DNA from 4 places in the Nocardia sp. CDC153 genome. Region 4 is predicted to be linked to each of the others. Evidence: riboswitches for the same ligand, from Rfam matches in the RefSeq annotation. Region 4 holds a riboswitch; each other region holds the start of a gene.
The links. Region 4 has a riboswitch for cobalamin ahead of VMT65_RS36205 (FecCD family ABC transporter permease). Riboswitches for the same ligand answer to the same signal wherever they lie in the genome.
Positions count from the first base shown of each region.

Region 1: linked by a shared signal. The riboswitch ahead of VMT65_RS19145 (HoxN/HupN/NixA family nickel/cobalt transporter) and the one ahead of VMT65_RS36205 (FecCD family ABC transporter permease) in region 4 are both predicted to bind cobalamin.
Region 2: linked by a shared signal. The riboswitch ahead of VMT65_RS04820 (CbtB domain-containing protein) and the one ahead of VMT65_RS36205 (FecCD family ABC transporter permease) in region 4 are both predicted to bind cobalamin.
Region 3: linked by a shared signal. The riboswitch ahead of metE (5-methyltetrahydropteroyltriglutamate--homocysteine S-methyltransferase) and the one ahead of VMT65_RS36205 (FecCD family ABC transporter permease) in region 4 are both predicted to bind cobalamin.

Region 1 covers NZ_JAYKYU010000003.1:556,912-562,732, forward strand. Annotated here, with positions in the region: gene VMT65_RS19130 (BTAD domain-containing putative transcriptional regulator) at 1-1,466, shown strand, start outside; gene VMT65_RS19135 (ABC transporter permease) at 1,450-2,232, opposite strand; gene VMT65_RS19140 (ATP-binding cassette domain-containing protein) at 2,229-3,173, opposite strand; cobalamin riboswitch at 3,302-3,494, shown strand; gene VMT65_RS19145 (HoxN/HupN/NixA family nickel/cobalt transporter) at 3,526-4,629, shown strand; gene VMT65_RS19150 (class I SAM-dependent methyltransferase) at 4,572-5,411, opposite strand; gene VMT65_RS19155 (hypothetical protein) at 5,446-5,821, opposite strand, start outside.
Region 2 covers NZ_JAYKYU010000001.1:1,064,187-1,070,007, forward strand. Annotated here, with positions in the region: gene VMT65_RS04795 (hypothetical protein) at 35-400, opposite strand; gene VMT65_RS04800 (DUF397 domain-containing protein) at 463-666, opposite strand; gene VMT65_RS04805 (helix-turn-helix domain-containing protein) at 663-1,547, opposite strand; gene VMT65_RS04810 (histidine phosphatase family protein) at 1,968-2,540, opposite strand; gene VMT65_RS04815 (CbtA family protein) at 2,537-3,343, opposite strand; gene VMT65_RS04820 (CbtB domain-containing protein) at 3,366-3,578, opposite strand; cobalamin riboswitch at 3,618-3,756, opposite strand; gene VMT65_RS04825 (hypothetical protein) at 4,228-4,611, shown strand; gene VMT65_RS04830 (SGNH/GDSL hydrolase family protein) at 4,629-5,540, shown strand; gene VMT65_RS04835 (SGNH/GDSL hydrolase family protein) at 5,622-5,821, shown strand, end outside.
Region 3 covers NZ_JAYKYU010000002.1:1,581,863-1,587,683, reverse strand. Annotated here, with positions in the region: gene VMT65_RS15870 (AraC family transcriptional regulator) at 1-40, shown strand, start outside; gene metE (5-methyltetrahydropteroyltriglutamate--homocysteine S-methyltransferase) at 90-2,351, opposite strand; cobalamin riboswitch at 2,490-2,692, opposite strand; gene VMT65_RS15860 (helix-turn-helix transcriptional regulator) at 3,015-4,223, shown strand; gene VMT65_RS38460 (DUF6879 family protein) at 4,247-4,384, shown strand; gene VMT65_RS38455 (DUF6879 family protein) at 4,368-4,625, shown strand; gene VMT65_RS15855 (serine/threonine-protein kinase) at 4,622-5,821, opposite strand, start outside.
Region 4 covers NZ_JAYKYU010000008.1:225,167-230,987, reverse strand. Annotated here, with positions in the region: gene VMT65_RS36225 (DUF2567 domain-containing protein) at 54-773, opposite strand; gene bsaP (biotin synthase auxiliary protein BsaP) at 773-988, opposite strand; gene bioB (biotin synthase BioB) at 1,111-2,148, opposite strand; gene VMT65_RS36210 (TetR/AcrR family transcriptional regulator C-terminal domain-containing protein) at 2,260-2,844, shown strand; cobalamin riboswitch at 2,846-2,981, shown strand; gene VMT65_RS36205 (FecCD family ABC transporter permease) at 3,015-4,046, shown strand; gene VMT65_RS36200 (ABC transporter substrate-binding protein) at 4,061-5,095, shown strand; gene VMT65_RS36195 (lipase family alpha/beta hydrolase) at 5,107-5,821, opposite strand, start outside.

The DNA of each region.
Region 1 (5,821 bases), on a different contig from region 4:
CCGCGCTGACCGAGAAGTCACTGCTGCTGGTCACCGAGGACGGCGGCCCGCGCTATCGCATGCTCGACACCATCAAACAGTATGCGCGCGAACGCCTGGAGGAATCGGGGGAAGCCGATCACGTACGGCGAGCGCATCTTTCGTACTTCACCGACCTCGCCGCGCAGGCGGAACCGCGGCTGCGCCGCGCCGATCAGGTGGAGTGGCTGGCCGTCCTCGGTCGGGAGCACGACAATATCGCCGCGGCCATGCGCGGCGCGCTGGCGGACCGCGACGGCACCGCGGCCATGCGGCTCGCGGCGGCGGGCGGCTGGTACTGGTGGCTGGCCGGACACAAGGCCGAGGGCCTGGAGTTCGTCATGGCGGCCGCCGAGCTGCCCGCCGAGGTGGAGGCCGAGACCAAGGTCACGGTGTACGGGCTGGTCTCGCACTTCCTGTCCTCGGGGCCGAACGACCAACGCCAAGTGCAGGAATGGATCCACAAGGCCTACGAACTGAGCCGGGAGGGTGGCGGCGGCCAGCACCCCACGGTGGCGCTGATCGCCGCCTTGGAGCGCCTGTTCCAAGGCCCCGAGGCCATGCTGACCGCGTTCGAGCCACAACTCACCGACGACGATCCTTGGGTGCGGGCGCTGGCCCGGCTGCAGATGGGCAAGATGCGGGTGGTGCTCGGCCAGGGCGGTCACGAGGTGGACGAGTACTTCGAGACCTCGCTGGCCGAGTTCCGGGCCATCGGGGAGCGCTGGGGCATGTCGTTCGCGCTCACCGAGCTGGCCGAACGCCTGTCCCAGCGGGGCGAATTCGCGTCCGCGTGTGAGCTTTTGGATCAGGCGATCACGGTGGTGAGCGAGGTCGGCACCCTCGAGGACGTGGTCCGGATCCGCTCGCGGCAGGCCCAGTTGTACTGGCTGCTGGGCGATTCGGAGGCGAGCGCCGCCGCCACCGCCGAGGCGCTGCGGGCCGCGGATCGGTCCGGCTGGCCCAATGCCAAGGGCGAACTGGCGCTGTCGATGGCGGAACTGGCCCGCTGGCAGGGCGACGCCGAGCAGGCGTATCGCCAGATCGACCTCGCGACAACCCAATTGGACAGCGGGCAGGAGCAGCAGTACGTCGACGCGCTGATCCATTCCCTGCGCGGCTATCTCACCGACGATCTCGACAAGGCCCGCGAACACCATGCCACCGCTTTCGAATCGGCCATGGCCGCGGGCCACGCCCAACTCATCGCCCAAATCATGGTCGGCATAGCGGGTCTCGCGCTGCGCAAAGACGAGATCGAGCAGGCCGCGCGGCTGCTCGCGGCGAGCGCCGCGGTGCGCGGTCTGCCCGATCGTTCGCTGCCGGATGCGGCGCGCATCGAGGAGACGACACGACATCGCCTCGGTGAAGCGGGCTTCACCGAGGCGATGAGGGAAGGGGCGGAATCGGATTGGAGCAATCTGGTCTCGATCACGCTCGCTTGTTGAACGTGGCCCGCGACCACACGTACCCGACGATGGCGAACCCGGCGCACCAGGCCAGCGCGGCGGCGGTGTAGCCACCCGACGGGTGTCCGGTGAGAAACCCGCGCAGGGATTCGATGATCGGGGTGAAGGGCTGGTACTGCGCGAACTGCTTGACACCCGCGCCCATCTTGTCGGCGGGCACGATCGCGCTGCTCAGGAAGGGCAGCATGATCAGCGGCACCACGGACATGCCCGCGGATTCCGGGGTCTTGGCCGCCATGCCCAGCGCCACGACCAGCCAGGAGGCCGCGAACGAGGTCGCCAGCACGATGCCGATCGCACCGAGCCATTCGGCCGCGCTCGCCGGAGACCGGAAGCCCAGGGCAAAGGCCACCCCGAGCACCGCCGCCAGCGCGATCACATTGGTGAGGATGGTGGCCGCCACGTGGCCGGTGAGCACCGCGCCCCGCGAGACGTCCATGACCTTGAACCGGTTGATGACGCCCTTGGCCATGTCCGAGCTGACCGAGACCGCGGTGCCGGAGAGCCCGTAGTTGATGGCCAGCAGCAGCATGCCGGGTGTCGCGTAGTCGATGTAGTGTCCGCCGACATTGAAGGCGCTGCCGAACACGTAGACGAAGATCAGCAGCATCATCACCGGCATGAGCGCGGCATTGAAGACCGTGACCGGGTTGCGGACGATGTGTTTGAAGTTGCGGCGCAACATGATCGACGAATCGCCGATCGACGCCGCGAGGGGGCTGGGGGTGCTGGTCGTGGTGCTCATTGTGCTTCGGCCTCCGTGGTGGCGTGCCCGGTCAGGGCGAGGAAAACGTCATCGAGATCAGGGGTGTGGATGGAGACCTCATCGGCCTCGAGGGAGTGGTCGGCGAGCCGATCCAGCAGGGCCCGAAGGGGTTTCGTGCCGCCGTTGCCCGGCACCTGCAGGGTCAACGCGTCGTGGTCGGGGGTGGCGACGGGCAGCACCCGCAGCGCCGCTTCGAAATTCGCGCGGTCGGCGAACCGGAGCTGGATGTAGCTGCCGGGCACCTGCCGCTTGAGGTCCTCGGGCGTGCCCTGGGCGACGATGCGGCCGCCGTCGAGCACCGCGATCTGGTCGGCGAGCTGATCGGCCTCCTCGAGGTACTGGGTGGTGAGGAAGATGGTCACGCCGTCGTCGACCAGTTCCCGCACGATCTCCCACATGGTGCGGCGACTGCGCGGATCCAGGCCGGTGGTCGGCTCGTCCAGGAAGACGATCCGCGGCCGGGTGACCAGGGTCATGGCCAGGTCCAGCTTGCGGCGCATACCGCCGGAGTAGGTCGAGGCCTGCTTGCGCGCCGACTCGGTCAGGGCGAAGCGCTCCAGCAGCGAATCGACCACCTGCTTGCGGTCATTGCCGCGCAGCCGGTGCAGATCCGCCATCAGCTGGAGGTTCTCCTCGCCGGTGAGCAGGTCGTCGACGGCCGCGAACTGACCGGTGACGCCGATCGACGCGCGGACCGCCTTGGTCTGGGTGGCGATGTCGTAGCCCGCGACCCGGGCGGTCCCGCCGTCGGCGGTCAGCAGCGTGGTCAGGACATTGACCGTGGTGGTCTTGCCCGCGCCGTTCGGACCGAGCAGCGAGAAGATGGTGCCCGCACCGATGTTCAGATCGATGCCGTCGAGGATCGTCTTGTCCCCGTATGCCTTGCGCAACCCGGAGGCCGCGATTGCTGTGCTGTTCATGGCGACAACATTCGCCGGGCCGCCTGATACCGGCCTGACACCGACCTGACATCCGCGCTGATACCAGATTTTCCCTGTTCAGGCCCTCTTTTCCGGGGCCGGGCTTGCCGCCACGCGGGCCCGCCGCCTAGCGTGAGGGCCGCCGTGGTGCTCGGGAAACCGGTGGGAAACCGGTGCGGCCCTCGCCACTGTGATCGGTTAGTCGGTGCGTCGTCTGCCCCGCTCGTGCGGGAAAGGGTCACGGAATCTCGGTTCCGGAAGACCAGGCGCGCCGGCGTTCGACCCGTCAGCCAGGAGACCGGCCACGGCACCAACGAACCCCGTCCACGAGGTGCTGGAGAGGCCGCCCTAGATGTCCCTGCCCGAAAAACCGGTCCCGAGAACGCTTCCCACCCTGCGCTGGGAGCGGCGCGATTGGATCCGCACCGGCGGACTGCTCGCCGTCATCGCCGCGATGCACGTGGTGGCGTTCGGCATTCTGTTCGCGCTGGTGCTGCCCCAGCATTACACGGTCGGCACCCAGGTGTTCGGGGTCGGACTGGGTGTCACCGCCTACACCCTGGGCATGCGGCACGCCTTCGACGCCGACCACATCGCCGCCATCGACAACACCACCCGCAAGCTCATGGCCGACGGCAAACGCCCGGTGTCCGTGGGCTTCTGGTTCGCGCTCGGCCATTCCACCGTGGTGGTGCTGTTGGCCGCCGGGATCGCGGCCGGGGCCCGGGTGGCCACCACGCTGGTGGACGACGACTCCAGCGCGCGACAGGATCTGGGCCTGGTGGCCACGCTCAGCTCCGGCACCTTCCTGTATCTGATCGCCGCGCTCAATCTGGTGGCGCTGGCCGGGATTTGGCGGGTTTTCAAGGCCATGCGGGCCGGACAGTTCGACGAGCACGAGCTCGAACGGCATTTGGACAATCGCGGTTTCATCAACCGGATCCTCGGTCGGCTGACCCGCTCCATCACCCGGCCCGGGCAGATGTATCCGATCGGCCTGCTGTTCGGCATCGGCTTCGACACCGCCACCGAGGTGACGCTCATGGTGATGGCCGGGTCCGGCGCGGCCGCGGGCCTGCCCTGGTACGCCATCGTCTGCCTGCCGCTGCTGTTCGCCTCGGGCATGAGCCTGTTCGACACCCTCGACGGCACCTTCATGAATTTCGCCTACCACTGGGCGTTCTCGAATCCGGTGCGCAAGGTGTACTACAACCTGACCATCACCGGGCTCTCCATCGCGGTGGCCTTCCTGATCGGCACCATCGAATTGGTGGGCATCCTGCACGACAAGCTGGAGCTGACCGATCCGGTCACCGCGTGGATCTCCGGAATCGACCTGAACAATGTGGGATTCGTGATCGTCGGGCTGTTCGTGGCGGTGTGGGCGATCGCGCTGGCCTACTGGCGGCTGGCGAAGGTCGAGTCGCGCTGGTCCTTGACGGCCGAAAGTCCGTAGAGCACAGGGATGATCGGGGCGGTCGCGGGCAGCCGCCACCAGCCGTCATCGGTGCGGACCATGTCCGGCCAGCGCGGCCACGGGAGCGTCGCGGTCTCGGTGAGGCCGGTGATGCGCAGGCCCGCGGCGAGCAGCGCGTTGATCACCTCGCCCAAGCCGTGCCGCCATTCGTAGGCGGTGGTGTCGGTGGTGAGGTCCGGGCCGTCGGTGTAGGTGTGGACGCTGTCGCGGCGCTGCGCGCCCCGGCCTTCGAGGTAATCGTCGTGCAGCACCAGGCGATTCGGGTCCTCGCCCGGCGTGGGGGTGGGGCCGAGGGCGTGCAGCAGCGGATGGAATTCGACCAGGTAGAACAGCCCGCCGGGGCGCAGGAGATCGGCGATCACGCGGGCCCAGCGGTCCAGATCCGGCAGATAGCAGAGCGCGCCCTTGCCGGTGTAGACGATGTCGAAAGCCCTGCCGGTCAAGGATTCTCGCGCGTCATAGACGTCCGCGCACACGTATTCGACCGCGCCCCCGGCCAATTCGCGGGCGTGCCGCACCGACTCCGGGGAGAAGTCCAGGCCGACCGCGCAGGCCCCGCGCCGCGCGAATTCTATTGTCTCCGTGCCGAGATGGCATTGCAGGTGCAGCACATCGCGATCGCGCACCTCGCCGAGGGCATCCCATTCGAACGGCGCGAACCAATAGCCGGAATCGTGGTCGCGGTAGAAGCTGCTGGCGGCGTGAATGCCCGCGCGGGCATCCCAGTTGCGACGGTTCACCGACAGGGGATCGATGCTCACGCCGCCATGCTAGGTCGCCGACACCGGGAGGGCGTCAGAACAGGGACTGGGCGTCGGCCGCGATGACGAAGCCGTGGCCGTCCACCGTGCAGCGGACACCGCTCTGCATGGACTCGCAGATGACACCGCGCACGCCGATGGTCTGGCCGTATTCGAGGACCTTGCCGCCGCCTTCGTGAAAGCCGGGCGCGGTCGAGCCGTCGGTGGGCGGGCCGACGTAGACGCCCTGGTTGAGGCAGACGAATTCGGCGGTGCCCGCCCGCACCTGGGCGGCCACCGAGTGGCCCGGGTTGTTGGCGCAGGACAGGCCCGCGGGAATGACGGTGGCGTTCTTCAACTGGCAGCCCACGGTGTGGATATTGTCCACGTAGATGCCGCATTTGATGTTCGTGCTTGGCGACTGGAAGTAG
Region 2 (5,821 bases), on a different contig from region 4:
TCGGGGGTTGGCTGCTGAAATGCATGCTCGTGGGCTAGAGGCCGATGCAGGTGCTGCCGAGGTTGAGGCCGTTGGAGACGGTGGTGACGATGGTTTTGTCGGTGGGGTCGCCGTTGACGTGGGCCACGAGGGTGTGGGGGCCCGTGGTGGTGGGCTTCCAGGATTGGGTGACGGTGGAGCCGTTGACTTTTGCGTCGTCGGGGAGGGGGACGCCGTTGTCCCAGAAGCGGGTGTAGTAGGCGTACATGCCGGTGGCGGTGAGGGTGTAGGTGCAGCCGGTGCCGTAGTTGCCGACGGGGGCGGAGACGGAGACGCTGTCGAGCTGGTAGTCGGCGTAGGCGGATGGTGCGAGGGCAATCATGGTCGCGCCAATGGCGATCGGGAGCATGAGAATTCGCATGCACTCGATCATGGTGACCGCACCGGGGGTGGCAGTAGCCCCGGATTATCGGGGGCTTGCGTTCACGCCCGATCAAACCGCCCAGTTTGCGTCGCAGCTAGGAAGGCATCCCACTCCGCCGCACCGAAAACCAGTGCGGGACCAGGATTTTTGGAGTCACGAACGGCTACCATGCCCTCGTCGAGATGCGCCGCTTCGACACATTCGCCTTGAGAGGTACTGCGAGTCGATTTGAACCACTGGGCCTGAGATAGGTCGATGCTCACGCGCCGTACTCCTTCGCTACCGACAGGATGAACTGTCGGCTTGTGTCGTGATCCAACGCTACCCGGCTGATCTCCGCGAAGGCCTCGCGGTACCGCTTCACCTCGGCCTCCCGTTCCAGGTAGAGGTCTCCAGCATATTCTTCCACGTAGACCACGGGTGGTTCGAGCAATCCGGAAGCTGGCAGCTTCGGAAACTCCAGCAGCACAAATGATCCTGTACGCGATCCCAGGTAGCCCGTGCCGAAGGGGACCACCCGGACTTGGACGTTGGGAAGTTCTGAGACCTCCAGAAGCTTGAGCAGCTGGCCTGCCATGACACCGACTCCTCCGATCTGATCACGAAGGGTCATTTCGGACAAAAGAACATCGACGGCAAAGGTGGGGTCGTTGAGTCGTGTCTGCCTGCGCACCAACACTTCGAGCCGCTTCTCGATCTCTTCCGTTGGGGCGCTGGGTGTCTCGGTCCATGCGATCGCGCGGCGATACTCGGGCGTTTGGAGTAGCCCGGGGATGAGTGTGAGCCTCCATGCGGACAGGCTCCGGGCAGAGTCCTCCAGTCCCATGTAATGGTCGAAACCCTCTCGGATCTGATCGGCGTATGCACGCCACCAGCCGCCACCCGCCTTGTGTGTGGCTCGCACCTCGAAGGCCAATTCGAGCAGGATCCGGCGCTCTTCTGCGGTGGCGTCGTAGGCATCGCACAAGGTATTTATGTAGAGGTCGGACACCTTCGTTGGCAGCCCGTCCTCCATTCGCCCGATGGTCTGCGGTGAGACTCCGATAATGCGCCCACCTTCGGATTGCCGTATTCGCTTGGCCTCTCGCAGCCGCTTCAGCTCTCGCCCTAATGCCCTGCGTGCCATGGTCGATCCGCTTGTCATCTCGTTAGCCTCACTATCGGACGCTCCGAAATATGGAAGACCCCACCGCGGTGGACTTCGCCACGGGGGCCTCTGTAATGGAATAACCCCATCCCGCAAGCGGATTCGGGCATTTCAAGGTTCCGCCATCCGCTTATCCAGAGTGTACTCGTGGCAGGCCAGCGGCATTCGGCCTTTTCGTTTCGGTTCGCGACGAGTCATTGGAGATGAACTGTGGGACAGCCTATTTCACATGAGGTTCCAGACTATCCGGTCCAGAATTTGGAAGTCGCCAAGCGGGGGTTGGATTCCCATCGGGAGTGTGGCAAGGAGTGTGAGGCGCGGCGGTATTTCGCGGGGTTGGTGCCGTATTTGGAATTGTTGGCGAAGCGGCGGGCCGCGTCCTCGGGGTGGAATCTGTGGACCGAGCGGGGGTGAGGGTCAGGGGGCGAGGGGGTGGGCCGTGGTGCGCAGGGTCCAGGCGGGGGAGCGGTGGTGCAGGGTGGTGGCGGTCAGCGGCGGGATGTCTATGCGCCAGAAGGACTCTGCGGGGGAGTTCAGGGTGTAAAGGACTGCCGCGCGGACCACGCCGGGGTGGGTGATGGCGATGATGCGGTCGCCGGTTCCGGCCACGGTGTCGAGCCAGGTGCCGACGCGGGCGAGGAGGTCGGTGAGGGACTCGCCGCCGTGGGAGCGGTGTGCGGGGTCGGTGAGCCAGCCCATCAGCTGCTCCGGGGGCAGCTCATCCATGGACTTGCCCGACCACGTGCCGCAATCCAGGTCGCGCAGTGCGGGTTCCGGGGTTCCGGTGAGGCCCAAGGCCTTCGCGGTCTGCGCGGTGCGGAGCTCAGGTGCGCACAGGACCTGGCCGGGTTCCAGGCCGGGCAGGCCGCCCGCCTTCGTCGCGGACCGCTCACCCAGTGGGTTGAGCGGTTCGTCGGCGGGGAAGCGGGCGGCCTGTACCGCGTCGGTGATCGCGTGCGTGATCAGCGTGAGCCGGGTGACCGCGCTCATGCCGCCGCGGTCGCGGACTCGGCGCGCTCGCCGAGCAGGCGCGGGGCCAGCCAGGCGAAGCCGACGCCGATCACGATCCACAGAATCGCTTGGGCCGCGAAGGAATACAGCCGGAACTCGTACAGGTCGGCGGCGGGGAAGCCCGGGTACACGATCGCACCCGACGGATCCTTCAGCGCCTCCGGCGTTTCCGAGGCGAAGCTGGGCAGTGCGAGCATGACCACCGCCATGACCACCGTGAACGAGGCGGCCGCCGCCACCGCAGCGGTCCAGTTCCCCAGTCGCGCAGCCAGTCTGCGCCCCAGCCAGACCGCCGCCAGCAGGGCGACGGCGCTGATCGCGATCATGACCACGAACATCCCCGTGCGCTCCTTGATGGTGTCCGCGTCCGAGGACCCCGGCGGATTGGCCGGATACTTCAGGAACGGCACCGCGTACACCGCCAGGAACATCCCACCCGACACCAGCAGCGCCAGATTCCGCGCGGTGATCTTCCCGGCCCGCCGCAACGCCAGGTAGTACACGACCCCGAACAGCGCGCCCATGGCCATCCCCAGCACGATCACGCCGAAGCCGAGCCCGATGTTGGCCTGCTGTCCGCGGGTGAACAGCTCGGCGCCCATCTCGTGGTCCATGGGCTTGCCCGCGGCCTTGTCCAACGCCATTTGCGCGTCGTCACGCCCGGATTCGTAGTCGATGGCCCGATCGATGATGGGCTCGGCCAGGATCCGCGCGAACAGGAACGCCAGCAATCCACCGAGCCCGCCCAGCAGGACGCCTCGGCCGATGATTCGCTTTTCCATTGTGTCGACCCGATTCCCGCGACTAGTGGCAGGGGAAACCGAGGAGATGCCGTCCGTCGTGGACGAATTCGTGCACGTGCATGTCGTTGCCGAACACCGACACCGCGCCCTGGTCGAACCCGATGAAGTAGATCGCCAGCAGCGCCAACAGGGTGGTGCCGATCAACCACACCGGGGTGGGGATGGAAATGGAGACGGCACCGAGGCCGGAACGGGGAGCGTAGGACGTCGCCACGGGAACTCCTAGGGTGGGAGGGGGTTACGCGCCCCTCGGCCGATATCTACCTCGGCGGCCGGGGTCTGACTCACACCCGCGCGGAGTGCTCACAGTGGCGCGACCGTCCCGGATTTCCACCGGATTCCACGAATCGCCGATCAGATGACGATACGAGACCCCGAACGAACAGGTCAAACACCCGCCCACACTCTGGAACCCACGGCTCCGCTCCCATCGCCCGCCGGAGCTCGCTCTCATCGCCCGAGGGGGCACGGACCTGTTGCCCCGCGACACGGACCTGTTGCCCACGGCGGCTCGCTCGCTTCGCCTGTGGCTCGGACCCGCTGCCTGTGGGAGCTCTCCCTGCCGCGCTAGCTGGGGCTGGCACCTGTCGTCCGCCGGGGGGCCCGTGCCTCTCGGTGCGGGCGCTCGCACTCGTGGCCCGTGGGCTCGCGCCGAGCTGTCGATGGACCGGAATGGGTCCGAATCGATCTTTGATTGAAACCTGTTCTATCGCCCGGAAGCGGCTTTGACCAGCTGTTATTCGCCCGTCTGCCCTGGAGATTTGGGGCAGTTTTCCGAATCGGGGTGGGCGGGCCGGATGGGTTGAATACACTCCCCGCTGAAGTGAACATCTGACACTTCAGTTCTGGGATTAGAGGTACACATGAAGTCTGCTACACCGGGGGTTTTCGCTGCGCGCGCCGCGGCGGCTGTGATCGGCGGGGCATTGGTGCTCGCGGGGGCTACCGGATGCGGCAGTGACAAAGCATCGGACGGGTCCCAGGGCGGGACCAGCAGCACCGTCGCGACCTCGCAGGCCGTGAGCTCCGCGCCCGCCCCGACCACCACCGCGGCCCCGGCTCCGACTACCGAGGCGCCCGCGCCCCAGCCCGCCGCCACCGAACCCGCAGCGCCGCAACCGGTCGCGCCGGAACCGGCGCAGGCCCCGCAGCCCGCCCCCAAGCCCGCGCCGCAGACCCAGCAGGCCGAGAAGCCCGCGCCCCCGACCCTGGACGCTCCGGGATTCGAGCCGCGCGCCGGGTACTGAGCGAACTGGACGAGTAGGTGTTGGGCAATGGCGGGCGGTGGTTGTGCGCCACCGTCGTAGCGCTCGCGGCATCGCTGACCGCGGCGGGCGGCGCGGGTGCCGATCCGGCTCCCGCGGGCAAAGACCTTGTGGTGCTGGGTGATTCGTTCTCCGCGAACGAATGGGACCACTTCACCGGCCGCGACGACTGCAATCTGCACGGGCGCACGGCCTGGCCGGTGCAGCTGAGCCAGCTGATGGGCGTGTACGGGACCGATCGGGTCGACGACCCGTCGTGTCCGGGTGCGTCGATCGACAGCGGGCCCGGGTGGAGCCTGGCCCAGGAGGCGCAGCGGGCCGACAAGGAGGGTGCGTTCGGACCGAACACCAAACTGGTGACCATCCAGTTCGGGATGAACGACAAGTGGGGCTCGTCGGATCAGACCCTGTGGAATTCCTTGCAGCCCTGTGTGTTCAACCTCGTCCTGGGCTGTGATCCGGAGGCGATCGAACAGCATCGGATACCCGACTACACCGGGGTCTCCGGCGCGGTGATGGCCAAGCGCATGAGCAACGCCGTCACCTACATCAAGTACTACGCGCCGAACGCGAAGATCGTCTTCGTCGGGTACCCGGAGCTTTTCGTGCCGGGCAGCAGCACCGTCTGCCTCAGCATTGCCGGGGTCGCGCCGTTCATCAATCCGCGCGGGCGCGCGGTGGTGGAGTACCTCGACCGGATTCAGGCCGCGCAGCAGGAGGCGGCCCAGTTGCTGGGCATCGAGTTCTTGGACGCGCGTGCCCTCACCACCGGCCACGGCCTCTGCTCGTCGCAGCCGTGGTTGAACGGGATCCTCGATCCGCGCACGGGGATCGACGGCCTGCCCTTCCATCCGTCCACGCAGGGCGACGCCGTGGTCGCGCACGCGATCTACGACCGATACGGCCGCTGACCGATGCCGCGACCCGCGGCTCAGCACACTCCGCGCAAAACTGAAGACTCATAGTTCAATTTGCGATTCGAGGGTTCGAAAATGAAGTTCCGTCTCCCAGGCGCATCGGCCTCGCTGTGCGCCGCCTTCATGGCCATCGCAGCGGCCATGACGGGGACCGCGGGCGCGCACGCCGATACTCCGCTGGCCGCCACCGATCCGGCGGCGAGTGGCAAACCGCTTGTCATTCTGGGTGATTCGTACACCGCGAACGGGTGGGCCCCGTTCTCCAACGAGAAGAA
Region 3 (5,821 bases), on a different contig from region 4:
ACCCGCCCGCTGGCGACGAGACCTCCTCGGCCGCGGCTGACATGGCTCGGCTCGGCAGCCGGGATCGACTGCCGAGCCGGGGCCTTGGTTCAGCGCAGGGTCAGGGCCGCTTGGACCATGTTGCGGAGTGAGGCCTCGACCTCGGCGGGGCCTCGGGTCTTGAGGCCGCAGTCCGGATTCACCCAGAGGCGGTCCGCGGAAACGGCTTTCAATGCCTCGGAGAGCGATTCGGTGATCTCGGAGACCGTGGGGATTCGGGGTGAATGGATGTCGTAGACGCCGGGGCCGACGCCCAGCGCGAAGCCCGCGGCATTGAGGTCGTCGAGGACCTCCATGTGGGAGCGGGCCGCTTCGAGGGAGGTGACGTCGGCGTCCAACGCGGCGATGGCGTCGATGACCTCGCCGAATTCGGAATAGCAGAGGTGGGTGTGGATCTGGGTGGCGTCGGAGACACCCGAGGTGGCGAGGCGGAAGGCCGTGATCGCCCACACCAGGTAGGCGGCCTTCGCATCGGCTCGCAGGGGGAGGAGTTCGCGCAAGGCTGGCTCGTCCACCTGGATGATGCGGATTCCCGCCGACTGGAGGTCGAGCGTCTCGTCCCGAATCGCCAGGGCCACTTGGTTCGCGGTGACGTCCAGGGGCTGGTCGTCGCGAACGAAAGACCAGGCCAGAATCGTGACCGGCCCGGTGAGCATGCCCTTGACCGGCTTGTCGGTGAGGGATTGGGCGTAGGTGATCCAATCGACGGTCATGGGCTCGGGGCGGGCGACGTCGCCGTAGAGGATCGGCGGGCGGACGCAGCGGGTGCCGTAGGACTGGACCCAGCCATTGGCGGTGGTGAGGAAGCCGGTCAGCTGTTCGGCGAAGTACTGGACCATGTCATTGCGTTCCGGCTCGCCGTGGACGAGCACGTCCAGGCCCAGTTTCTCTTGCAGAGCAATGACTTCGGCGATCTCGGCGCGCATGCGGTCGCGGTATTGCTCGGGGGTGAGCGTGCCCTTGCGGAAGGCGGCGCGGTCGCGGCGGATGGTCGCGGTTTGCGGGTAGGAGCCGATGGTCGTGGTCGGCAGCGGAGGGAGACCGAGGCGGTCACGCTGGAGTGCACGGCGTTCCGCGGCCGGGGCGCGGCGAGTGGCGTTGGGGCTCAGCGTGTCCAGCCGGGCGCGGACGGTGTCGTCGCGCAGCCGGGCATCGGTGCCGCGGGCGGTGATTGCCGCACGGGCGATGGCCACATCGGCCGCCACTGACTCGATGCCCTCGTGCAGGGCGGTGGCGAGCAGACGCACCTCGGCGATCTTCTCGGCACCGAAGGCAAGCCAAGATCGCAGACTCGGGTCGATCCCGGTTTCGGCTTCGAGCGAATACGGCACGTGCAGAAGCGAACTGGAGGTCGAGACCGCCAGGTCGCCGGTCGATCCCAGCAGGGTGGCGAGCGTGGCGAGGGCGCGGTCCGGGTCGGTGCGCCAGACATTGCGGCCGTCGACGACACCGGCGACCACCAGCCTTCCGGCCAGGCTCGGCACGGAGGTCACGTCTTCGACGGTGGTGCCGGACGTGAAATCCAATGCCACACCCTCGATTCCGGTTTCCGCGAGAATCGGCAACGTCGGACCGGGGTATCCGAAGTAGGTGGCGACAAGCAGTGCCGTACGGCCGGGCGTCGCCGAAAGCTCGTCGTACACCTGCCGAACCAGACCGAGTTCCGCGTCCGAAAGGTCCGTGACCAGTATCGGCTCATCGATCTGCACCCAGTCCGCGCCAGCATCGGCCAAGCGCCGCAACAGTTCTCGATAAAGCGGCAGCAACGCGCCCAACCGCCGCATCGCATCACCCTCGGCGTCCTTGGCCAATTTCAGGAAGGTGAGCGGCCCGATCACGACCGGCCGCGCGGGCACCCCGAGCGCCTGCGCCTCGGCCAGCTCATCGAGCAATTTCTCCGGATGCAAGGCGAATTCGGTGTCCGGCCCCAACTCCGGCACCAGGTAGTGGTAGTTGGTGTCGAACCACTTGGTCATCTCCAGCGGTTCGATGGTCGAGGTCCCCCGAGCGGCCGCGAAATACCGATCCAACGGATCATCGATCCCCGCCACCCGAGACGGCAGCGCCCCGAACATCGCTGCGGCATCCAGCATTTGGTCGTAGTACGAGAAGGTGCCCACCGGCACCGAATCCAGCCCCGCCGCGGCCGCCGCGGTCAGTTGCGCCGCACGCAGTTCCCGTCCGACGGCATGCAGGGCATCGGCGTCGATCCGCTGCGCCCAGTACGCCTCAACGGCCTGCTTCAACTCTCGCTTCGGCCCGATCCGGGGCAAACCGAGAACCGTCGCCTTGAACGTATTCCTTTTGGTCACGGGTCATCTCCAGTGCTCCAAGTCCACTGGCCGCCGCCACAAGCGCACACGAACCTCGACCCCGGCCCCGTGTCCCCACGGCACGCCGAAGCCACCGGCCCGTCCACCCAATCCACGAGGCGCCGACCGCCGGATACGGCGTACCCGACACACTCGGCAGGTATTCGGACTCGCAGGCCCAGCCTCCCGGCCCCCTACTGACCATCGCTTCCCAGACGTACTCGCCCAGTGCTCATGACGGCGTTCGTTCCTGCATACCGCTGCGGGACAGTCCCGGATTCCCACCGGGTTCCCTCTCACCGATCCCCTCTTCCGAGAGAACCGATTTCGACGCCCACGACAAGTCGAGGTCACAACCCCACCCTGCCGCAGCGAACCGAATGCATCGCCAGCATATCCCCACCGCGGCACCCACCGAGTGGCACATCCTGGAGGCGAATCCGGACAAACCCCCTCCAGGATGTGCCACTCGATGACCCCTTACCCCCGGCCAAATCCCGCCCTAGAGTCCTTGTGCGTCGATCTCGGCTTCTACTTCCGGCAACGGCCCTTCCGCCGCGATCTCGCCAGCCGGGTTCGCCAGTACCCACCCGTAAGGGGGTACTCCGCGAGGTGCGAGCATCCAGCCGCCGTTAGCGGCTCGCTTGATTGCTGCCCGAACCGATGGTGACAAGTGCAACACAGGTCGAGAAGGGAACCGGAAGGGTTGTGACAGTTGGGGATTGGACCGTATTCGGGACAGAACTCCGGCGGTTGCGGGAACAGCAGGGCATGTCTGTTCGCCAACTGGGGAAGCAAGTCCTTTACGACCCGTCTGCGCTGTCACGGTTCGAGAATGGGAAACGCAAGCCACCAGCCGATATCGTTACCCGCCTGGATGCGGCGTTGAATGCTGGTGGCATCTTGTGCGCGTTGTACGAATCATTGTCCGGGCCGGACCCGTTCACCCCGCACGAGGCGCTGCAGAATCGTCGCTACGCGGACCAAAAGCTAGCAGGCGACCTGCAAGCCGTCCTAGCCGACACCAGACGCCTAGAGGACGAAATTGGGTCCAAGCTCGTGCTCCCGGTGACCGTTCGTCATTCCAAGATCGCTACAGCTTTGGCTCGTGAAGCCACGTCGAAAGCCCGCAAGCCGCTGGTGGATGCTGCCGCAGGATGGACACAGTTCCACGGCTGGCTCAACGCCTCACTCGGTCGGCATGACGCCGCTATCCACCATTACCGAGAAGCGCTCGAGCTGGCGGAGGAAGCAGGCAATGCCGACATGGTTTCAACCACCCTCGCTATGCGTGGGCATGTGGCGTGGATGGCAGGAGACACCAGCGCATCAATCGGATTATCTCAAGCAGCGCAACGGAATCCGCGGAACCTTTCCCGTACCGTTCTGGCTCTCGCGGTGCAGCAGGAAGCACGCGGCCTAGGCATGGAAGGCGACATGGACGGGATGGAATCCAAGCTGGATACCGCAACGGATTTGATCCTGTTGGGTGACCCGGACAAGCCCGACGCCCAGTACTTCTACTCGGATTCGTTCATTCGCATGCAACGCGGTATGGCGTACCGGCACGCCCGGCAATGGGCCAAGGCTATTGACGCCTTGGAGCACGGGCTACAGGGGTTCGACCGGAAGACGTTGGAGTCGGAGTGGGCTACCTGGTACGTGGCCGAGTTGGCTTGGTCGTATGCCGGTATCGGCGAACCGGAGAAGGCAGCGTCGTTGGCGTTGCGGGTAGTGGAGACCGGGAGGAAGACGCCGGGATCAAGGCTGGTCGGATACATGGGGGAGCTGTATCAGGCCATGGCCAAGCGGTACCCCGGCAACGCTTCGGTAGCTGAGTTGGGTTGTGCTGTGGACGTTCATGCCGCGTGACAACGAAAGTGGTCGCGAGGTAGATGGTGGCGGCGATCGACGATGATGAGTTCGAGCGGCTGCTAACCGTATTCGAGCGCGAAGCTCTCCATTTGGAGATGCGAGACGCCTACGGGACGGCGGTCGAAAAGCATCGCTGGCCCGATGGTCGATGCGGGTGAGGTTATTCGATGGGTGCCACATCGATTGGTGTCGTCAATCGTTGTGCCGGGCACCGATTTCTATCTGTTCGATGATCGTCTAGTGGTCTTCCTGCACTACGCGGGTAACGGCACTGGGACCGCCAAAGTGACTTCGACCAACCCGCAAGATATTCGGCTGTGCCGCACGGCGTTCGAGGCAGTCTGGCCACTGGCCATTCCACACCGTGACTATGAAGCTGCGAAAGGGTGCCCGTTCTAGAGGACTTTGGCTATTGCGGGGATTACTCGCTGGATGAGGGTGTCGGGGGAGGTGGGGGTCCAGGATTGGAAGGCTTGGGTGGATTGGGGGTCGTCGACTATGACGAGTTTGGCGTGGGTGAGGGTGGAGGAGAGGAAGGGGGTGGGGAGGCCTCGGAGGCCGCCGTTGGCGGCTTGTTTGTCGGTGCGGACGACGATGATGACGTCTACGTCGGGGACGGAGACGTCGGAGAGGGAGTAGGGGCGTTGGGGGGAGGTTTCGTCGGGTTTGGCGCGGAGGTCGGTGGCGTAGCGGAAGCCGATGTCCTGGAGGAACTTTGCTTGGGGGCTGGTGTCGAGGTCGGCGGTGACGGAGTTGTCGGCGAAGTTGTAGACGCCGATGGTTTTGCTTTGGAAGGTGGGGTGGGCGGAGCGGACCTGGGCCAGGGAGTCGGTGTGGGGGGTGGTGACGATCGTGGTGTCGCCGGTGGTGTTGCGGTCTACGGCGAGGTAGATCGCGGTGCCCGAAAGGCCCAGCAGGGCAAGGATTGTGGTGACTATCAGGGCCAGGCGTAGGCGTTTGACGCGGCGGGTGGTGGGGTGGTCGATGCGCTCGGTGGGCTGCTCTTCGATCGGTGGCGCGAGCGGTTGTTGGCCGTGGAGGGCCAGTTCGGCGTCGCGGGTGAATTCGCGGCAGGTGGCGTAGCGCCGGGCCGGGTCCTTGGCCAGGGCCTTGGCGATCACCGCATCCAGGGCGGGTGGGAGTCCGGGCCGCAGGGTGCTCAGCGGCGGTGGCGGCTCCTGGAGGTGGCCGAGCATGGCCTGTGCCAGCGAATCCATCGGGAACGGAGTGCGCCCGGTGAGCAGCTTCACGAACGCGCAGCCGAGACTGTAGATATCCCCGCGATGATCCAGCGGCTCGGCCGCCAGGCGTTCGGGGGCGGCGTAGGCGACCGTGGCCATCAGGCTGTCGGTGGCGGTCAGCTCCTTGCCGTCCGAAATCGATTTGGCCACACCGAAATCGGTGAGCAGCACCCGCTCCTCATCCTCGGCGCGGTCCTCCTCGCCGCGCGAGAGCAGGAAGTTGGCGGGCTTCACGTCGCGGTGCAGGAGTCCGCGCCGATGCGCGTAGTCGAGGGCCTTGCCGACCTCGGTGATGATCCGCAGCGCGCGCGGCGGATCCATGCCGTCGGGATAGCGCTTCAACTCGACGGCGGC
Region 4 (5,821 bases):
TGAACTCGAACACGGTAGGGGTTACAACGCCGGAGCTCCAGCGAATATTGCCGTCAGCGCGCGGTGTCGGATTCGGGGACCGCGCCGGGGGCTTCGAAGGGGACCACCGGATCGCGCGGGGTGAACTGGTTCCCGGCGGGCGAGCCGGGGTAGGGGCCGTAGCTGATCGCCGAACCGTATTGCGGCGGTGCGATGATCGTCGGCTCGGGCCGCTGACCGCCGAAGGGCAGGTACTCGCCGGTGCCGAGATCGTCGGAGGTGCTCAGCGCGGTCAGCAGGAGAACGACCACCGCGGCCGCGAGGGGCTGGGCGATGAGCGCGGCCCAACCTTCCACGGAGGGAGCGAATTCCACGATGGTGTGCACGGCCGGATGCTTGGGCCGGGTGTGCAGCTGTTCGGCGACGGCCTCGCCCACCACCTTGGTGAGGAAGGCCCCGGCCAGCGAACCGAGCAGGATCCCGCACAGCAGGATCGGCCCGCGCACCCGACGCCACCGCCACACCGCGGCCGTGCCCACGACCCCCAGCACGATCCCGATGAGCACGAAGATCGCGAGTGCGTCGAAGCGGTGCATGCTCTCACCGGTGAGCGCGGTCCCCCGGTCCGGCTCGACCACCAGCAGCTGCTCGGCGGGCGCGAGGTAGGCCCAGACCACCCCGGCCAGCGCGCTCACCGCGGCCAGCGCGGCGAACACCACCGCCGCCGCGCGCACTTCCCGCATCACCACATCGACGCGTAGTCCGCCCGGCTCGGCGGTGAGTGTGGTTGCCACTAGCGGCGTTCCAGGCTCGAGGACTCCAGCACGCCGTGCCGGGAGCACTTGGCCCACCAGCCGTCGGGGCTGACCTGCACGATCATTCGGCGACCGCACTGCTCACAGAAGCGCGGCGGCTCCAAACCCAGTGCGGCCGCGGCCGGTACGGGATCTTCCACACCCGGCACGATCCGCTTGCCCGTGAACGGGTTGTAGCGCTCCTCGATCTCCACGACCACCTCGAAAGATCCTTCGTGTCCGAAACTCGACCGTTTGGGGGACAGCGGGGGTTCGCGACCCCCATATCCCTACAGTAAGCGCGGGTCCGCCGCCGCGGCCCCGGACCCCCAGTTTTTCAGAGGGTTTCGTTGAGCGCCTTGATCGGCATCTTGAGCTCGCCCAGCAGATCCAGGTCCGCTTCGGCGGGGCGACCCAGGGTGGTCAGGTAGTTGCCGACGATGACGGCATTGATGCCGCCGAGAATGCCCTGCTTGGCGCCCAGGTCGCCGAGGGTGATCTCACGCCCGCCCGCGAAACGCAGGATGGTGCGCGGCAGGGCGAGGCGGAAGGCGGCGACGGCGCGCAGGGCGTCGGCGGCCGGGAGCACCTCGAGGTCGCCGAACGGGGTGCCCGGGCGCGGGTTGAGGAAGTTCAGCGGCACCTCGTCGGGCTCGAGCAGCGCCAGGTCGGCGGCGAATTCGGCGCGCTGCTCCAGGGTTTCGCCCATGCCGAGGATGCCGCCGCAACAGACCTCCATGCCCGCCTCGCGGACCATGCGCAGGGTCTCCCAGCGCTCGTCGTAGGTGTGGGTGGTGACCACGTTCGGGAAGTACGAGCGCGCGGTCTCGAGATTGTGGTTGTAGCGGTGCACGCCCATGGCGGCCAGCTGGTCGACCTGTTCCTGGTTGAGCATGCCGAGCGAGCAGGCGACCTGGATGTCGACCTCGTTGCGAATGGCCTCCACGCCCGCGGCGACCTGCGCCATGAGCCGCTCGTCGGGTCCGCGCACGGCGGCCACGATGCAGAATTCGGTCGCGCCGGTCTTGGCGGTCTGCTTGGCGGCCTCGACCAGCGACGGGATGTCGAGCCAGGCGGCGCGCACGGGCGACTGGAAAAGGCCGGACTGCGAACAGAAGTGGCAGTCCTCGGGGCAGCCGCCGGTCTTGAGCGAGATGATGCCCTCGACCTCGACCTCCGGGCCGCACCACTTCATGCGGACCTCGTGCGCCAGGCCGAGCAGCTCCTCGAGCCGGTCGTCGCCGAGCCGCAGCACCTCGAGGGTCTGCTCCCGATCCAGGCCGACGCCGCGCTCGAGCACCTGCTCGCGAGCGATGGCGAGAATGTCATCGCCTGCAGTGCTACCGGCTTCGGTGGTGACGGCTGCCTGAGTCATATCCGCGCGAATCCCTTCGTCCGGCCGGTGTGGCCGAGCAACTTGAACGGTGTTCAGGGTAGGCTAGCAGTCCGGAACGTGAGCCGGAACACGAGAGGGTCGGGTTTTTCAGTGCAACTCCATCGCACGGACGTGGTCGACGGCGCGATCGCCATTCTCGACCAGTACGGATTGGCGGATCTCACCATGCGCCGCCTGGCCACCTCGCTGCATGTTCAGCCGGGCGCGCTGTACTGGCACTTCCCCAATAAGCAGGCCCTGCTCGGCGCGGTCGCCGACCGCATTCTCGCGCCCATGGACGAGCCGGTCGCCGCGGACGAATGGTCCAAGCAGATCACCGAATTGGCGCACCGGCTGCGCGAATGCCTGCTCGCCTACCGCGACGGAGCCGAATTGGTCTCGGCCACCTACGCTTCCCGACTCACCACCAGCAAGGGCCGGGAACGCCTGGCCAGCGCGGCAATTCGCGCGGGCATGACGCGCGAGGAAGCCGACCTCGCCGCCTACACCCTGCTCTACTACGTCCTCGGCCAGACCGTCGACGAGCAGTCGCGCATCCAAATGGACTCGGTAGGCGCTCTCGCCGAGGAACATTCACCCCTCTACGACACCACCGACGCCACCGCCCGCTTCGACTTCGGCCTGCAACTCTTCGTCAGCGGCGTCCGCCACCTGCTCGGCAGCCGCATTCGCTGAGAATTGGTTCCGGACGGTAGAGTCCGTCCGTAATCGTCGGTGGGTGCGGGAATCCGGTGGGAATCCGGAACGGTCGCGCCACTGTGAGTACCGGGCTTCCGGTGCGAGTCAGACCTCCCCCGCCGCGCAGAACTCTCGAGAGGCCGCGATTTGCCCGAGGAGCTTCGTCGATGAGGCGCGCCCGCACATCGATAGCCCTGCCCGTCATGGGGATACTGCTGGTTGTCGCGATGGTGGTGGCGACCGGATTCGGGGCGGAGAACATTCCGCTGGGCGAGGTGGTCGGCGTGCTCCGGAGCCGGTTGGGTGGCCGGGAGGCCGCCGACCTCGGGCTGGACACGATCGTGTGGCAATTGCGGGTGCCGCGAACGATTCTCGCGGCCGTCGTCGGGGCTGGGTTGGCGGTGGCGGGGGTGGCCATGCAGACGCTGGTGCGCAATCCGCTCGCCGACCCCTATCTGCTGGGTGTCTCTTCAGGGGCGGGTGTCGGGGCGGCGGCCGTCATTACCTCTGGGGTGTTCGCGGGTGCGGGATTGTGGGCGCTTTCGGCGGGCGCGTTGGTCGGTGCGCTGGCGGCGGCCGCGGCGGTCTTTCTGATCGCCATGGCCCAAGGTGGGCTCGACCCACTGCGTTTGGTGCTCACCGGTACCGTGCTGGCTTCCGCGTTCTCCGCCTTCAGCAGCTTTCTGATCTTCCGCAGCAGTGATCCGTCGGCGGCGCAGTCGGTGTTGTTCTGGCTGCTGGGCAGTCTCGCGGGCGCGGACTGGACTCGAATTCTGCTGCCCGCGTGCGTGGTCGCCGCTGCGCTGGTCGCGCTGTTGCTGGCGGCGAATTCGCTCGACGCGCTGAACCTGGGCGCGGACACGGCCACCTCGATCGGAGTTTCCGTGCGGGAGCTGCGGATCGCGCTGTTCGTGCTGCTGGCGGTGCTGGTCGGGGTCCTGGTCGCGGTGTCGGGCGGGATCGGCTTCGTCGGCCTGGTGATCCCCCACGCCGCCCGCCTGCTGGTGGGTCCGCGCCATCGGGTGCTGCTCCCGGCCAGCGCCCTGTGCGGAGCGCTGTTCCTGGTGGTCGCCGACGCCGCCACCCGAATTCTGGTTCGCCCCACCGAAATCCCGGTGGGTGTCCTCACCGGGCTGATCGGGGCCCCCGCGTTTCTCCTCCTCTTGGGCCGCCGCAGCTACCGGTTCGGTGCCGCATGACGAAAGGCGCAGTCTTGACCAAGGTTTCGGATTTCCGGGTGCGCCCGGCGCTCGCGCTGATCGCCGCGGCGGCGGTGCTGGCGGGATGCGGGTCGTCACAGGCGACGTCGGGCAACCTCACCGTGCGCAATTGCGGTGTGGAGCAGCGCTTTCCGTCGCCCGCGCAACGGATGTTCGTCAATGACGGGAACCTGATCTCCATGGTGTTGGCGCTGGGAGCGCAGGACCAGACCGTGGCGGTGTCGAGCCTGAAGCGGGACGCGGACACGCTGCGCAAGCACTACGGGGACGCCGTCGACAAGCTGAATTCCGTTGCGCCGGATTACCCTTCACGCGAGACGGTGCTCGCTCAGCGACCGGATGTGATAGTGGCGGGCTGGAACTACGGCTACTCGGAATCCACGAACCTGACCCCCGATTCCCTGCGAACCGCCGGGGTCGCCCCCTACATCCTGACCGAGAGCTGCCGCCGCCCCAATGGTGAACGCGGCGTGGTGGACCCGTGGACGGCCCTGCGCACGGATCTCACCGCGCTGGGCGCGATCACCGGCCGCAAGGACCGGGCCACGGAGGTGACGAGCGATCTCGACCGCCGCCTCGCCGCCCTGCAATCCGCCCCTCGGCCCGCAAAGCCCCCCACCGTCTTCGTCTTCGACAGCGCCTCCGACACCGTCATGTCCAGCGGCGAATTCGGCGCTCCCCAAGCGATTCTGGAGGCGGCCGGGGCCCGCAATGCCCTCGCCGATGTCGCCGACACCTGGACCGCCGTGTCCTGGGAGCGCATAGCCGCCGCCGACCCGGACGCCATCGTCTTCGTCGACTACCCGCCCCAGACCTTCGGGCAGAAGATCGACCTGCTGCGCGCCAAGCCCGGCATTCGCGATCTGCGCGCCGTCACCGCGGGCCGATTCCTGAACCTGCCGTACGCCCTGTGGACCAGCGGCCCGCTGAACATCGATGCCGCCGAGCAGGTCCGCGCCCAGCTGGAGCGCTGGAATCTGGTGCCGCCCTCGGGAATTCACCCCGCCACCGACGACGCCGTGCGCTGAGGCTCCGATGCTCAGCGCCCGATCGACACGGTGCCGATCTCGTCGAGCTGGATCTGCCGCACGAACGGCACGATCTGGTTGGCGATGACCGCGTTGTACTCCTGTGGCCGCTCGATCGGGTTGGCGTGCCCGGTGGTGTGTGTGGTCACCACCAGCAGCGTCCCGTTCACCCCGCCCACCTGATCGATGAGCACCTGGTGCGAGTACTCGACATTCACGATCGGATCGTCGTACGGATTGTGCGGGCGAATGAACGCGATGGCCGGACGCGGTTTACCCGCCGCGGGTTTGGACAGCGCCCGCAGATCGTCGACCGCGCCACCGGCCACAATGGCCTTGAACTGCGCCTCGATCAGGCCATTGCTGGCGGCATTGGTGTTCAGGATCTTGTCGCGCAGCACGTTTCGCACCGCCTGCCGGAATTCGTCGCCGCGAATCACATAGCGTCCGCCGACGAAATCCTGATGGCGCGCATAGGTTTCCACGATGAGCCGCAGCAGTCGGCTCTCGCGCGCCCCGGGGAACCAGCCCATCCAGCGCAGCATTTCCTCACCCTGGTCCCGGCTTTCGGGCCGCACGGCGTCCAGGTCGACCGGCGTGCAGTCGAGAATCACCGCCTTCACCTTCTCGGCGCTGCCGACGTGCAGGTGTTTGGCGATCTCCAGCGCGATCACCCCGCCCATGCTGTGGCCCACCAGCACCACGTTCGGCACCTTGGCGGCCTCG